DNA from 2 places in the Teredinibacter sp. KSP-S5-2 genome. Region 1 is predicted to be linked to the other one. Evidence: predicted binding sites of a transcription regulator. Region 1 holds the regulator's gene; the other holds the start of a gene.
The links. The regulator sigma-54, encoded in region 1, starts transcription at its own class of promoters, with help from an activator protein. The targets are predictions, from matches to a motif close to TGGCACANNNNTTGCNNT.

Region 1 (7,967 bases):
TTGGAGTGCGGACCGCTTCGTTGCAGGTGCAGCAGCTATAGCCAGTTCGTTTGGCGTGGCCCCTCTGGTGATCGGGCTGACTATTGTTTCCTTTGGTACCTCCGCACCGGAAGTTATGGTATCCATTAACGCCTCCCTAAAAAATGCCGGAGACCTGGCCATTGGTAATGCTCTGGGTTCCAATATCGCCAACATTGGACTGGTATTGGCAGTTACCTGCCTGATTGTCCCCATCCCGGTACAAAAACATGTTTTGCTACACGAAGCTCCGGTTTTATTGATAGTGACGCTAATCGCCGGCCTCATTTTATATGATGGCACCATCAGTCTGGTCGACGGCTGTATATTACTAGGGCTACTTATTCCCAGTATTTTTTACATTGTAAAGTGCAAGCAAAAAGACCTGTCAGAAGAAGAGATCGCAGAAGAGGAAGCTCAAGTACAAAAAACCAGCACACCTAAAGCGATTTTTTGGTTCCTGTTAGGCCTAGTCGCCCTGATGTACAGTTCCGACATGCTGGTTTGGGGTGCGCGAAACGTCGCAGAACACTACTCCGTCAGCCCGCTGATAATTGGCCTTACGGTTATTGCGATAGGCACCAGCCTGCCAGAACTCGCCGCATCGGTAGTGAGCGCGATAAAAGGCCACCACGACATTGCACTAGGCAATATCGTCGGTTCAAATATTTTTAACTTACTCGCGGTTATGGGCATACCCGGTCTGATATCGCCACCCAGTATTGGCGAAGAGGTTTTTTATCGAGATTATTTAATCATGCTGGCGATTACGGTTGCGCTTATCGCTCTGATCATTTTTTCTCTGCGAAATTCATTTGGATCAAACACGATAGACAGCAAAGCAAGAATAGGTCGTTTTGCTGGTGCATTTATGCTGCTAAGCTACCTAGGTTATTACTTCTATTTATTTTCGTTTTCCGTATAAAAATGACCCTAGATAGCCGATACGACCTCACCTTTGACTTTGTTCGATCCGCAAAGCGCACTATTTCGATGGAAAAAGATGCGATTGCAGCCTTGGAAGAACGCATTGGTGAAAACTTTAGTAAAGCCTGCCAGACAATTTTGACCTGCTGTGGACGCGTTGTTGTAACAGGGATGGGAAAATCCGGCCATATAGCAAAAAAAATGGCTGCCACACTGGCCAGCACAGGTACCCCCTCTTTTTTTGTACACCCGGGCGAAGCCAATCATGGCGATCTAGGGATGATCACCAGCGAAGATCTGGTGATTGCTATATCTAATTCTGGTACTTCAGCCGAAATCGTGAGCTTGCTACCCATGCTCAAACGTCTTGGTGTACCACTAATCAGTATGACGGGAAAAGAAAGCTCAGCCCTGGCAGAAGCGGCAGATATTAATCTGGATATCAGCGTAAATACCGAAGCCTGTCCTCTGGACTTGGCCCCGACTTCCAGCACAACCGCAACACTGGTAATGGGCGACGCCCTGGCAGTAGCCCTGCTCGAAGCCCGCGGCTTTACTGCCGAGGACTTTGCTTTCTCACACCCAGGTGGTGCCCTTGGCAAAAAATTGTTGTTAAGGGTCTCCGACCTCATGCATTCAAGCGACAAAATTCCCTATGTCGCTCAGGATGCAGTTATTACCGAAGCACTTGCAGAAATGAGTCAAAAAGGTTTCGGTATGACAACCGTCACTGATGACACAAATGAATTGCTCGGTATTTTTACCGATGGGGATTTACGACGCTGCCTGGACAAACAAATTGATGTGAATCGGGAACCAATTTCTTCTGTTATGTCCAAAAACCCGTTGACGGTAAAACCCAACACGCTAGCTGTTGAAGCGTTAAACCTTATGGAATCCCGAAAAATCACCGCGTTAGTGGTGCTGGAAAAAAGCGGCACTATTGCAGGCATATTGCATATGCACGACTTACTTCGAGCAGGAATTATTTAACATTTGATATGACCTCAGAAACTGTTATTCAAAAAGCAAAAAAAATAAAACTGCTTCTGCTCGATGTCGATGGCGTATTGAGCGATGGCAAAATTTATTTCAATGACCAAGGTGTTGAGCACAAGGCCTTTAACACTCTGGACGGTCACGGAATCAAAATGCTGCGTCGTTCCGGGGTAGAAGTGGGCATTATTACCGGCAGAAGTAGCCATATCGTTGAAAAACGCGCTCAGGATTTGGGAATACAATTCTTGATTCAAGGAAGGGAAGATAAGTACTCTGCACTATGCGAACTACTCAAGAGCTTTCCCTGTGAGCTGGACGAAATAGCCTTTATGGGGGACGACTACCCGGACTTAACAGTGATGACCAAAGTTGGCCTCGCACTGACTGTGGCCAATGCCCTGCCGGTTATGGTGGAAAGGTCACACTGGCAAAGCACCAGAGCGGGCGGTGAAGGTGCGGTTCGAGAAGCCTGTGATTTTATCATGCAAGCCCAAGGGTCATTTGATACGGCGCTTGCTCAATACATATCCTGAGCAAAATACTCCCTATGTTTGCCAAGCTCAAAAAACTCATCAACATTAATACGTTCTACCTGATCGGCGTACTGCTTGTCATTATGGGCTTGGCGTTTGTTATCGATTCGCCAGACCGCTTTCTAAACCCAACCCCTCAGGCAGAAACCGAAGAAGAAGACAAAACACCCATTGCAGTTGCCCATCAGACATCTTCACAGCACTTTAACGAAGAAGGTGCACTGGATTATGTATTCAATGCAGAAAAATTGGAGTACTACCAGGTTCCTGAGCAGACAACAGAAGAAGGCGGCTATCTGCCTGCCAGGGATTACACGCTGATAGATAAACCTTCCGTACAGCTGTTTATGGATGTTGCACCCTGGTTCATCGAATCCATCAATGGCAAGCTCAGCGAAAAGGGCGAATTACTGAACCTGTGGCAAGACGTAAAAATCTGGCAAACCGATAAAAAAGGAAATACCTCTTCGCTGCAAACAGAGGAACTCACTATTTTTCCACGAGAAAAACTGGTAGAAACCGATAAGCCTGTTAAGATCACGACCCCAAGTGGAGAAATCACAGCAATCGGCATGATTGCCAACCTCAATGAAAAACGAATTAAGCTTCTGTCCAATGTACGAGGCGTTCATGACCCTATTTAGCCCGAGACAACTTATCTCTCGCCTGACAGTTTTTATTGTCTGTCTTGCGCTTGGGCATCCTGTTTTTGCTTTGCCAAGCGATAAAGAACAACCGATTACTATTCAATCTGACCAGGCCGAAAGAGATGAAATAAAAGGCACCACAACCTATTCAGGTCGGGTGATCATGGAACAGGGCAGCATGGAAATCACGGCAGACAAAGTGGTGATTTATAGTGAACGCAATAAAGTATCCAAAGTTGTCGCAACGGGGAAACCCGCAACCTATAAACAAAAGCCAGCAGCCGATGAAGCGGAAGTAAAAGCCACCGCACAAACGCTCGAATACCAAGTGAATAACGCCACGCTATTCTTATTGGGCAAGGCTCTGCTCAAACAGGAAGGCACCAGCCTGAGTGGCGATAAAATTGAATATGATGTGAAAAAATCTGTTGTTAGAGCTGGCGGCACCAATACCGACGGAGACGATGGCAGAGTACGTATGGTCATTCCGGCCAAATCCTTGAAAAACTAGCATTCATCCAGGAAAAACGTTTTCATGCCCCAGCTGCACGCCAAACACCTCGCCAAAAGCTACAAAGGTCGCCAAGTCGTTATTGATGTTTCCATGAGCGTGAATGACGGTCAGGTTGTTGGTTTGCTAGGCCCCAACGGGGCGGGTAAAACAACGTGCTTTTATATGATTGCCGGCATCGTCAAACCCGAGCGAGGTAATGTATTTATTGACGGCAAAGACGTCACCCATTTGCCAATGCACGGTCGAGCCAAAGCAGGACTGGGCTATCTTCCGCAGGAAGCATCGGTGTTCCGAAAAATGACAGTTTCCGACAATATCATGGCGATATTGGAAACTCGTGACGATTTACGGCGGGGAGACAGAAACCAAGCCCTGCAGAACCTGCTCGAAGAATTTCATATTACCCATATCAAAGACAGCTTGGGCATGGCGTTATCCGGGGGTGAACGACGACGCGTTGAGATCGCTCGCGCTTTGGCAGCTGAACCCCAGTTTATCTTGCTGGACGAACCCTTTGCCGGTGTCGACCCTATTTCTGTGAGCGACATTAAGGACATCATAAAACAGCTGCGAGACCGGGGAATCGGGGTATTAATCACTGATCACAACGTTCGGGAAACTCTCGATATCTGCGAAAAGGCCTATATTGTATCGGAAGGGCATATCATTGCTGAAGGCGATGCGGGCGAAGTACTGAACAACAAAAAAGTTCGCGAAGTATACCTTGGTCAGCACTTTACGCTTTAACTTGCAACAAAAACTCATCCACCTACCCTCTTAGCTCTTGGCGCGGCACAAACTTTGCTTCGAAAAAGCAAAAAAGCCATTGCTTGTCGCTCTAGTCGCGACTAAACTTTTGAAATCTACTGGTAAAAAATTCGAGTAATCTCAAAGATTTAGCAGACTATGAAGCAAACCCTGCAGTTAAAAATGGGTCAGCAGCTGACGATGACTCCTCAGCTACAGCAGGCCATTCGTCTTCTCCAGCTTTCCACACTCGATCTCCAGGCTGAAATTCAGGAAGCGTTAGACAGCAACCCGATGCTGGAAACCCAGGAAGACAGTGGAGAAGCCTCTCAAGACACCAGTAAAGATCAATCAGAAAGCAAGTCCAACGAGCAAGAAACCTCAGAACGGGACAACTACGACGATTCCTCAGCAACCGACAGCGAATGGAGCGAGGACATTCCAAATGATCTTGCCGTCGACACCAGCTGGGATGATGTTTATCAATCTGCACCTTCCGGTTCGGGTCTTTCAAAACCAGACAACGAGGATTTCGACTTTGAATCACGGCGGGCGGTGACAGAAACCCTGCAGGATCACCTCCACTGGCAACTTAACTTGACTCCCATGTCCGATCTGGATCGGGAGATCGCCGAAGTTATTATTGATGCCGTCGAACCCTCGGGAATGCTCAGCCAAACCGCGGACGAAATATTCGAGGGCATAGTAAAGCATCACGAAGAGTTGGAAATGGACGAAGTCATTGCCGTCCTGCATCGCGTCCAACAGTTCGATCCGGTTGGGGTAGCCAGCCAGGACATTCGTGAATGCCTGATGATTCAGCTTTCCCATTTAGCACCGGAAACAGAAGAGCTGGCCACCGCGAAAAGTATCGTAAACCAGTATTTGGAGTTGCTAGGTAGCAGAGACTTCAAACAACTCATGCGCAGGCTCAAAGTAAAAGAGCCGCAGCTGCAAAAAGCCATTGCCCTGATTCAGAGCCTTAATCCCAGACCCGGCGATGCCATCAGTACTGAGACCGCAGAATACGTAGTACCAGATGTTTTCGTACAAAAGGAAAACAACCGCTGGCAGGTACAACTCAATCCGGAGATAGCCCCTAAAATACGCATTAATCAGGACTATGCTTCTCTGGTTAAGCGCGCCGACTCCAGCAGTGACAACACCTTTCTTCGGGATAACCTACAGGAAGCCCGCTGGTTTTTGAAAAGCCTGCAAAGCCGCAATGAAACCTTATTAAAGGTCGCGACATGCATTGTTGAAAAACAACAGGGGTTTCTCGATCATGGACCGGAAGCCATGCGACCGATGGTCTTACATGATGTGGCAGAAGAAGTGGAAATGCATGAATCCACCATTTCGCGTGTTACCACGCAGAAATATATGCATACCCCACAGGGGATTTTTGAACTGAAATACTTTTTCTCCAGCCATGTTGCTACAGACAGTGGCGGAGAGTGCTCATCGACAGCAATTCGAGCCATAATTAAAAAACTGGTTGCGGCAGAAAACGCGAAAAAGCCGCTCAGTGATTCTAAAATTACAGCACTCCTTGCAGAACAAGGTATCAAGGTTGCACGAAGGACGATTGCGAAATACCGTGAATCACTGGGTATTCCCCCGTCCAATGAGCGTAAACGTTTAGTGTAAACGCCAATAATGTTAGGGTTGGCACCCCTGAAGCCAGTATCAAATACTGGTAAAATAGTTAGGTTATAAATGACCAAAAGCGGTACCCATGCTTTTGGTTTTTTTGGTTATGAATGGTTTAAAAGTAAGTATCCGAAAGTCATGCAAATAAAATCAATTCTCACTCAGGATCGAACACGGGCCAAATGGAATTCCACCAGTAAAAAGAAGCTCCTTGAGCAGCTTTCGTACCTTTTTGCACAGTATTGCGAAGGGATAGACGCCGACGAACTATTTACCAATCTGGTTGAACGGGAAAAATTAGGTTCAACGGGTATCGGTGAAGGCATTGCCATTCCGCATTGCCGCTGTAATACCGGAGGCGAAACACTGGGAGCTTGTATCACACTGGACGACCCCATCGATTTCGATTCCGCAGACAGTCGACCTGTCGATTTACTGTTCGCCATGTTGGTGCCGGAAAATGCTGAAGCAGAGCACCTGGAAACCCTGGCAAACGTCGCCGAAGCCATGCAAAAAGCGGAACTGGTAAAACACCTTCGCGAAGCATCCAGCGACGAGCAGCTATTTCAGCTCATCACTCAACAAACCAGCCATTAATAAAACAAGGTGGCAATATGCGTTTAGTTATTATCAGTGGCAGATCAGGGTCGGGCAAAACCTCAGCCTTACACCTTCTAGAAGACGAAGGTTTCACCTGCATAGATAATCTTCCCGCTGATCTATTACCCGCCTTAATCGCGCATATTCAATCCGCTAATAAGCAAAGCGAACAGAAAATTGCCGTTGGCATTGATGCCCGTAATTTCCATAGTGATTTAAGTAAGGTACCGGATATTATCCGTTCCCTAACACACCCGGGAACTAGTGGCGACGTTGTTTATCTGGATACTTCAAGGGAAGTACTCTTAAAACGTTTTAGCGAAACCCGCCGTAAACACCCTCTGTCAGACGATAACATTGGTCTCAATGAGGCCATTGCCAAAGAAAAGCAGATCCTTGCTCCTATTGCCAATTCTGCAAGTTTTACCATCGACACCACGCGTATGAGTATCCATGAACTACGTGGAACCATTAAGCGTTTGGTTGTCGGGGAATCTTCTTCGGGAACGGCAATTATGTTTACCTCCTTTGGCTTTAAATATGGCGTCCCAGTCGATGCCGATTTTGTCTTCGATGTACGCTGTTTACCAAATCCGTACTGGAGCCCAGAACTCAGATCCAAATCGGGACTGGAGGAAGAAGTTATAAATTTCCTCGCCAGACAAAAAGAAGTACAGGAAATGGAAGAGGATCTATACCATTTTATTCACAAGTGGGCACCTCAGTTCGAACAAAGCAACCGCAGCTATTTAACCATTGCGATTGGCTGTACGGGGGGTATGCATCGTTCCGTATACCTGTGTGAACGCTTAAGCCAGCAGATGAAACAACACTATGGAAATGTTCAGGTTCGCCATCGTCAACTAGAACAGATCCCCGGACAGTAATTCAGGAACGAATTCATGCTTGAAAGAAAAATTGAAATCATCAATAAACTCGGTCTGCACGCCCGCGCTGCAACCAAGCTTTCCAACTTGGCCAACCGCTATGAAAGCCGCGTGATGATTTCTTTTAACGATAAGCAGGTAGACGTAAAAAGCATTATTTCTCTCATGCTCCTTGCTGCAACCAAAGGCAGTGAAGTCACACTTGTGACCGAAGGAAATGACGAACAGGAAGCCATGGACGCACTGTGTGATTTAATTAACGATAAATTTGGCGAAGGAGAATAAAAGAATATTTCTGTAGCAATCTAATTTAGCTTTCGTTATCTTCTGCTCCAGCAAAAATTTGATAGCGAGTCAAACTCCTCATAAACAGTAGAGTTTTTTATTGAATGCAAGCCCCCGCGGAAGAAATCAAGCACCCATCCAGGGTTCATATCGAGCG
Region 2 (7,967 bases), 900 kb from region 1:
GCCGACACAGAATGCTCGGATAGGTAGCTCACATCAGAACTAATCGCTTGCTCGCTTAAGCTTGCAACCTCACTTCCCTGCCTGTGCCACAATCCAATTTCCGAGCTAAGAATTTCCCCACAGAGTGCGGCGTTTGATTCCATCCCCTGATCAAGTCCCAACTCAGCCAAGTTAGCAAAGGATAAAAATAACGGAGCAAACGCTTCACTTTTCTCAAAGCGGGAGTGCGCTTCCCTCAAGGAGCGGCCAAACTCCTCTAATTTCAACTCATGCTCCTGGCCTAACGCGTCCTGGTAGGCACAAATCAAAACGGAATAAAGCGAAAGCAAGTCTCCAGTGGTGATTGTCTCGTCTTCTCTATTGAATTTTTCCACCTTTTCGGAGACTCCCTGCGTAGCGCCAGGCAAAGGCAGCAAGGGCAATGACCTGAAGATCGATCGAGCAGCCAGCATCAGCAGCAATTGTTTTTGTGAATCCGGCTTTTGTCGAACTAACTGATTGATTTGCTCATCTAAGTTTCGCAGTTCTACAGTTTCCATGAGTAGACGTTCCCAGTATCGTGTTAAAAGCTTAATATGACGGTGCTATGCACTTGCGGGGAGAGAACCATGCAAAACAACCAATTATTCCCTCGTATGCTACTGATATCAGTAGCTCTCATTATGGCCCATCTAAGTTGGGCAGATGAAGTATATAAAACAGTGGACGATAAAGGCCGGGTAACTTACACCGATACTCCCGGGGCCAATAAACAAGCCAAGGAGGTGGATTTACCACCGATAAACACTCAACCTCCGGTTCAGTACCGCCCCAGAACAATTCAGCAGGGTAAAGCATTCATTCCCGAAACAACCATGGTTTTGACCTCTCCTACCAACGGCAGTCAAATTGGGCCGACCCAGGACAGCATTACCGTAGCGGTGGAAATCAAGGGAGATATGCCAAGCTACTCACACATCTCCATTAGTTTTTCCGGACAGGAATACACCCTGGCGAAAGGCGCGGGAGCAATTGAAATACCGGTAAAACGGATCGATCGCGGGGAGAAAACCATTATCGCAACCATGATCGGTCGTCAGGGCGAAGCGGTGATCACATCCCCTCCCGTTACCATTCACATAATTCGGCCGAACCGAAAACCCAGAGCCTCCCCCAAATCTTAACCCACAAGCCCTTGCACCAACTTGGTGCGAGGGCTAGCATTATAATCAATCACCGGTTTTCCTCCCTTCGCTGTACCCCGCTGTATATGGGAGCTCAATCCAAATACCAATGTTGGTTCGGATATTGCTGTAGCCATGACAACCTCAACTACACCCAAAACACAAATGGACTATAAACTTGTTCTGGACTCTCTGATGACCGCAGTGATCGTGGTGGACGACAACCTCCGCATCTATCACCTGAATGCATCCGCAGAGTTTCTATTTGGCTTAAGCTGTGACCAAATGCAGGGTCGACACATACACGACTGCTTTTCAGCTAAGGATGGCACTCCCAACTCATTGCAACACGCATTGCGCGAAAACCTCAATTTCACCAAGCGCAAGGCGCAATGGACACTGCATAATCAACAAAAAATTACAGTCGACTACTCCGTTTCCCCCAGCCCGGAAACCGGCAACATTATCATTGAGGTTCAGCCTCAAGACAGGCTCATGAAAATTAGCCGAGAGGAAGCCTTGTTATCCTACCGGGAGACATCCCGCAACCTCGCACGCAGCCTGGCACATGAAATCAAAAACCCTCTCGGGGGTATACGGGGGGCAGCACAACTGCTCAGTAAAGAATTCAATGACAGTGAGCTTTGTGAATACACCAGAGTCATCATCGACGAAACCGATCGTCTGCGGAACTTAGTCGACAGACTGCTGGGACCCAACAAGCCCAGTCAAAAAGCATTACTGAATATTCACTCGGTGCTTGAACATGTCGCCACAATTATTCGGGCAGAAAGTAAAAATCAGATAGAAGTAAAACGGGATTACGACCCCAGTATTCCAGAATTACTGGGTGACCAGGAGCAACTGATTCAAGCGGTTTTAAATATTGCCCGCAACGCCATGCAGGCACTACAGGAACTAGAAGACGAAACAGCCCCCTGTATAACCCTGAGTACCCGTATCCAACGCCAATACACCATTGGTAAAACCTATTACCCGCTGGTTGTACGAATAGGTATAGAAGACAACGGCCCCGGCATTCCCGAATCGATTATTGATGACATATTTCTTCCCATGATCAGCGGGCGAGCGTCAGGAACCGGTCTGGGCTTATCCATCGCACAGAATTTAATAGGTCAACATAACGGCCTCATCGAATACCAAAACAAAACTCACGCAACTGAATTTGTGATTTATATCCCCTTAAGGACACATGATGACTTCTAATCTTGTTTGGATCATAGATGACGATAAATCCATTCGCTGGGTACTGGACAAGGCGCTTTCTCAAGCACAAATATCCACCCGATGTTTTGAAAATGGCGAAGATGCGCTCGATGAATTGGAGAGCAATCCTCCACAAGCGGTACTGTGCGATGTCCGAATGCCAGGTATAGACGGCTTATCTCTGCTGGCCAAAATGCAGGAATCATACCCACAGTTACCCGTTATTATTATGACTGCCCACTCTGATTTAGATAGCGCTGTTTCGGCCTATCAGGGAGGTGCTTTTGAATATCTACCAAAACCCTTTGATATAGAAGAAGCCGTCGATGTTACCCAGCGAGCCCTGGCGCAAGCGGCACAAAACAGTCAAAGCCCAATTGAACCGGCACCGTCCATTAATGCTGAAATTATTGGTGAAGCGCCAGCGATGCAGGAAGTGTTTCGTGCAATCGGTCGACTGTCCCAATCCAACATTACGGTGTTAATAAATGGCGCTTCAGGAACCGGGAAAGAGTTGGTAGCCAAAGCCCTGCACCGACACAGCCCGAGAAAAAACGAGCCTTTTATTGCATTAAACATGGCCGCCATCCCTAAAGACTTGATTGAATCAGAATTATTCGGCCACGAAAAAGGCGCGTTTACAGGTGCCGCCAGTCAACGCCAAGGCCGTTTTTTACAAGCCGATAAAGGAACTCTTTTTCTGGATGAAATCGGCGATATGCCCGCCGATGCGCAAACTCGTTTATTACGGGTTCTGGCCGACGGTGAATTTTATCGCGTCGGTGGCCACACCCCCACCCGGGCGGACGTCAGAGTCATAGCTGCGACCCATCAAAACCTGGAAAAACTGGTAGCCGAAGGGCGTTTTCGCGAAGACTTATTTCACCGACTCAATGTTATTCGCATTCATATTCCCTCGCTGAGCGAAAGACGCGAAGACATTCCACAACTAGCAAAACATTTTTTACGTAAGGCCGCCGCAGAGCTGGCGGTTGAACACAAAGTTCTTGCAGAAGAAACCATCTCCTATATTCGTCAATTACCCTGGCCGGGCAATGTAAGACAGCTCGAAAACGCCTGCCGCTGGCTCACAGTTATGGCCTCCGGCAGGGAAGTAAAAATTTCTGATTTACCACCGGAACTGATTCAAAACGAAAAAGCCGATATCAACACCAGTGCGGAGTGGTTTAAGGCTTTGGAAATATGGGCCAAACAGGAACTGGAAAACGGCCAGACAGACATACTAAAACAAGCTTCACCACGATTTGAAAAAACGCTCATCGAAGTTGCTTTACGGCACACACGCGGCAGAAAACGTGACGCAGCAGAACTGCTGGGCTGGGGAAGAAATACACTCACCAGAAAATTGAAAGAACTGAAAATTACGGCATAACCAGTCTATAAAAGCTGATCACTGACAAACGAGCACCTTTCGGTGCTCATCCAGCTATAGGCGACAATTACCAGCAGTAACGTCTCGCAACAGAGTTGCGGATCTCGTGACCGTTATAGCGCTCAATCCAATAGCAATCTCCCCAACGATCCTGATAGTAGTAACCACGTTTTACAGGTCTTCGGCGCTTATGGTCACAATATTGGTTGTGGCTGTGTCCCCAGTGACTGGAAACGGTGGCACCAATAAGGATATCCCTCGCCAAATCATGGCCATCATAATGATGATGACCATGGCGACGACTTTCTCGCCGATGCTCCGTTCGGTGTTCTCGACGTGTTTCCTGACGGCGATGCGAACGATGCTCCGAGTCCCTGCGTCGCTCAACCCGTCTGTCACCTCGATGCTCACTTCGACTGCCATCAAATCCTCGAATATCTGGTCGAGTTTTTTCCGAAGCTTCAGCACTTCCCCACACCATCAACACTGAAGTGAGCGCAACTGAAGCGATCAGTAAACGGTTTCTTTTGAGTCTCATGGTTCCAACCTCCCGGCGTTTCACTTTTAGAGGTAGATTAAATGACCGAGACTGAATCTATGCTGAACCAGAATGAACCGTGGAGGGAAACAGAACGTGAAATGAAAGACCACCTGGCGTATTGGATTCGACCTTCAGCTGTCCACCATGCTTTTGGATAAGGTTATTCGCGATAGCCAGGCCTAACGCTGCAACAGGCCGTTCCGGGTCACCTTCTGCAATCCTGCGACTGTCAACGGAAAGCATCCCCCGCACGGTTTCAACCTGCATCACATCATGATCATTGCCAATCTCCAACTCTGCCCAATGACCATCATCGATAACAGAAAGAGTAACAAACATCTTGCTACAATCCTTGTGAACACAATACGTGAGCAAATTTCGAAACGCCTGCAACACTCTACCCACATCACCAACAATAAAAAACGGCATATCACATTCAAGCTCGACATCCACACCGTCAGGCAACTCCGAAACACAAAACAACTCCACCGCTTCACGCACAACATCAGCAATATTTACTTGCTGTTTATGTAATTCGAAATCACTGGATTCCACATCAGCGAGCTCCAATAATTCGTTGACCAACAAATGAAGGGCTTTGCCATTGTTGAATATAACTTCAATTGCCGCCAGATCTTTCTCTGACAAACTATCAGACTTTCGCAGCAGTCTTTTTGAGAAGCCAATAATGCTATTCAAAGGCGTACGCAACTCATGACTCATATTCGCCAAGAACCGAGATTTCGCTAAATTCGACAGCACAGCTTTCGCTTCTGCAGTTTTCCGTTCTTTTATTTCTTCACTTATTGTTACCAACTGTTTTTCAATACGCCGATCATATCGAGCAAACTGCATTAAAAAACCAAGAATAAGGGTAGGTAATATCACCACTTGACCAATGACATGAAACTGCATTTGAGTGATGCGGGATGAAACTGGTGTTAAGTCTTTCCAGTGAACGCCATTGGCCTCCGCAATTACCAGTATCACTACCAATAGCACGGTCAACAAAGACCAGAACTTACACGCTCTAACGCCACCGACAAGCCCCGCCATCGGGGAAATAACTAGCAACCAGCCAGTGGAAACCTGATAAATACCGCCATTGGTTGTAATAGCTAATAAAACACTGGTCACAACAGAAAAAAGCAAAAAAAATGCAGCCCAATCTAACCAACGAAGATGAAGCATCAAAAATGTAGCAATCGCCGCCATTAGAGAAATACCTATCACTAATTGACGAATAAAAATCTGATCAACTATCGCCTTGGCAAAAAAAAGACACTGAATAAACATCACAACTAACAGGATAAAACGAATAATCCGCCTTCTGCGCGAAAACAGTTCAATCTCAAACCTCGCATCAATGGCGACCTCCGTTTTGTTTTCGCTATGCTTTAATGTATCAGACAAAAGTCTCTCACTTTAAATACTTGCTACTCTAGCTCCAGTATAGGTGGTGAGCCTTTATCTTGTAGGGATGCGAAATAAGAACAGATCGCCTCGCCAGCAGAGCTCAATAAACAAAAGAAATAGCCGTCTTTTCCAGCGCCAGTCAGGCGAAAAGCCTATTCACAAGCTATTATTGGTGATGCACAAAGGCTATTTAAATAACCAGGCAATAGAGAAAAACGAGATTTGGTTCCACTGATGCAGAAGCAAATCTACATTAACAATACTGAACATCTCAGAGACTTCATTCAACTCAATGAAGATTGGATAAAAAAGCATTATGCTCTAGAAGATGTCGACCGAAGGCTAGCGGCCAACCCGGCAAAAATTATAAACCGGGGGGGCTATGTTATTACTATGACGCTTAATAATACGGTCATCGGTTGCTGCGCACTCATCAAGCACAGCCACGGAATATTCGAAATCGCAAGAATGACAGTTGCAGAAGAACACCAAAGCCGTGGCTATGGGCAGGAGCTTCTTTCATACGCTCTCCATAAACTCAAGGAGCTTGGCGAGCATCGAACATTTCTCCTGACCAACATCGAACAAAAAACTGCAATAGCCCTATACAAAAAGAATGGTTTTAAAGTTATCAGTTATGAACAGCACCCCATATATGCCCGCTGCAATATGGTTATGGAACACTGGCTTTAGTAGTCATATTCATATGATATTCAAGAGATTTCCAGCTAGCGGCCTTTTGATTAAAGAAACCCGATTCGATATAAGCCTTGCGTATTTGCCCCTTCTCACGTAAAGCCTCAATCCCTTTTTCCAAAGCCTGATATACCATCTCACCATCCTTATGCGCTTTGCTGACTATCCAATGCCGACTTCCAGGAAACATCACTTTAATACCGGGAATGGGAATCAGCACACCACCATCCCAACTATGCTCGTAGTTTTCGTTGGACGAAAAAGCCGATAACACCACATCCGCCCTTTGCCTTTTTACCATTCGCAACATCGAAGTAAAGGCTTCAGCGTAATACACCTTGTCAAAACCAATTGCATGAATTACATCGACATCACTTTGCCAATTCGGGTTGGTGACGATGGAAAGCTTACGAATCTGCTCAATTGTCCGGGCCTTAAGTGCTTTTTTGTTATCAGGATGCGTGTAAAGGCCAACATAAAACTCTCCTGGCCGAACCAGAGGTTGGGTAACGTACAACTCATCTTCCCGGTCTTTTACATCCGACAGCCAAATACTCTCGCCCATCATGACGTAGCGCCCTTTGACCATGGAATCGATATACCGCTGATGCCCTGAATTGACATAGGGAACATAATCAATGGCGTTATCCAGCCCCCCAAAGTGCAAAGCCTGGACCACCAATGTCAGCTCAGCACTTTCCCGAAAAGCCCCCTGACCGCCAAAGTAGTTGATAGCAAGTGGATCTCGTCCAGCCCGAAATGTATTAAATAAGTTTATTACCCCACTGGGAGCCATCACCGTGAGAGGATGAGTATCTGGAGCCCCTCTGGAAAAAGCATGAAGTGCGTTTACAGAAACAACTTGATTAGAACCCGCAAAAGCCAGATTCACACTCAGTAAACCACCCAATAAGAGGGTGAATAGTCTAATAAGGACACGCTGGTACATTAAATCGCATCAGAATATGTAAAGTACAAGAGAACGAGGCTCGTCTAACACCTCCAACTAACAATTAGACAACTGACTGGAAGTATCATTACTTTGAAATTATAGTCTCCTTTCAACAAACTGCTTTTCGTGTCGCTCCAAACCATCAACAAACCAACGTAGAGCCTTCCCGGTATTCCCCTTTTTCCACGCTCCGTAAATAGGCGTGGGATCGAGATCAAGGTCAATATTAAGCGGCACAAGCAGCCCCTCCGCTAACTCTGCCGTTATACGGTGATGGGGTAAGAAACCCACTCCCAACCCATTAATCTGCGCATCGATTTTATGCTTGAGGGAAGGCACCGACAGCACACTCTCCCGAGCAAACACCCGCTTGCTGACCGGTGCATAACTGACGGAGGAATCGCGTACCACCACCGCCCGATAGGATTCAATATCCTCTTTTGTTAACAGACCTGTTTGCTTATGCAACTCAACCAAAGGATGATCAGGCGATACAACAAACACAAACTGAACCCGGTCAATCTCTTTCACACAGACATTTGAAGAAGCCGGTACCGGATCAGAGGCCCCCACCACCAA

Region 2: glnL (nitrogen regulation protein NR(II)) is a predicted target of sigma-54. The motif match lies at 1,277-1,294, and genes of this name have one in related genera.

The regions. Positions count from the first base shown of each region.
Region 1 is NZ_CP120416.1:26,578-34,544, reverse strand. It holds gene P5V12_RS00160 (calcium/sodium antiporter) at 1-943, shown strand, start outside; gene P5V12_RS00155 (KpsF/GutQ family sugar-phosphate isomerase) at 946-1,938, shown strand; gene P5V12_RS00150 (HAD-IIIA family hydrolase) at 1,947-2,477, shown strand; gene lptC (LPS export ABC transporter periplasmic protein LptC) at 2,492-3,121, shown strand; gene lptA (lipopolysaccharide transport periplasmic protein LptA) at 3,108-3,635, shown strand; gene lptB (LPS export ABC transporter ATP-binding protein) at 3,660-4,385, shown strand; gene P5V12_RS00130 (RNA polymerase factor sigma-54) at 4,545-6,035, shown strand; gene ptsN (PTS IIA-like nitrogen regulatory protein PtsN) at 6,105-6,635, shown strand; gene rapZ (RNase adapter RapZ) at 6,653-7,525, shown strand; gene P5V12_RS00115 (HPr family phosphocarrier protein) at 7,541-7,810, shown strand; gene mgtE (magnesium transporter) at 7,915-7,967, shown strand, end outside.
Region 2 is NZ_CP120416.1:4,156,346-4,164,312, forward strand. It holds gene P5V12_RS17590 (P-loop NTPase fold protein) at 1-539, opposite strand, end outside; gene P5V12_RS17595 (DUF4124 domain-containing protein) at 609-1,163, shown strand; gene glnL (nitrogen regulation protein NR(II)) at 1,299-2,390, shown strand; gene ntrC (nitrogen regulation protein NR(I)) at 2,377-3,783, shown strand; gene P5V12_RS17610 (hypothetical protein) at 3,851-4,321, opposite strand; gene P5V12_RS17615 (HAMP domain-containing sensor histidine kinase) at 4,379-5,737, opposite strand; gene P5V12_RS17620 (GNAT family N-acetyltransferase) at 5,975-6,433, shown strand; gene P5V12_RS17625 (hypothetical protein) at 6,414-7,385, opposite strand; gene P5V12_RS17630 (LysR substrate-binding domain-containing protein) at 7,485-7,967, opposite strand, start outside.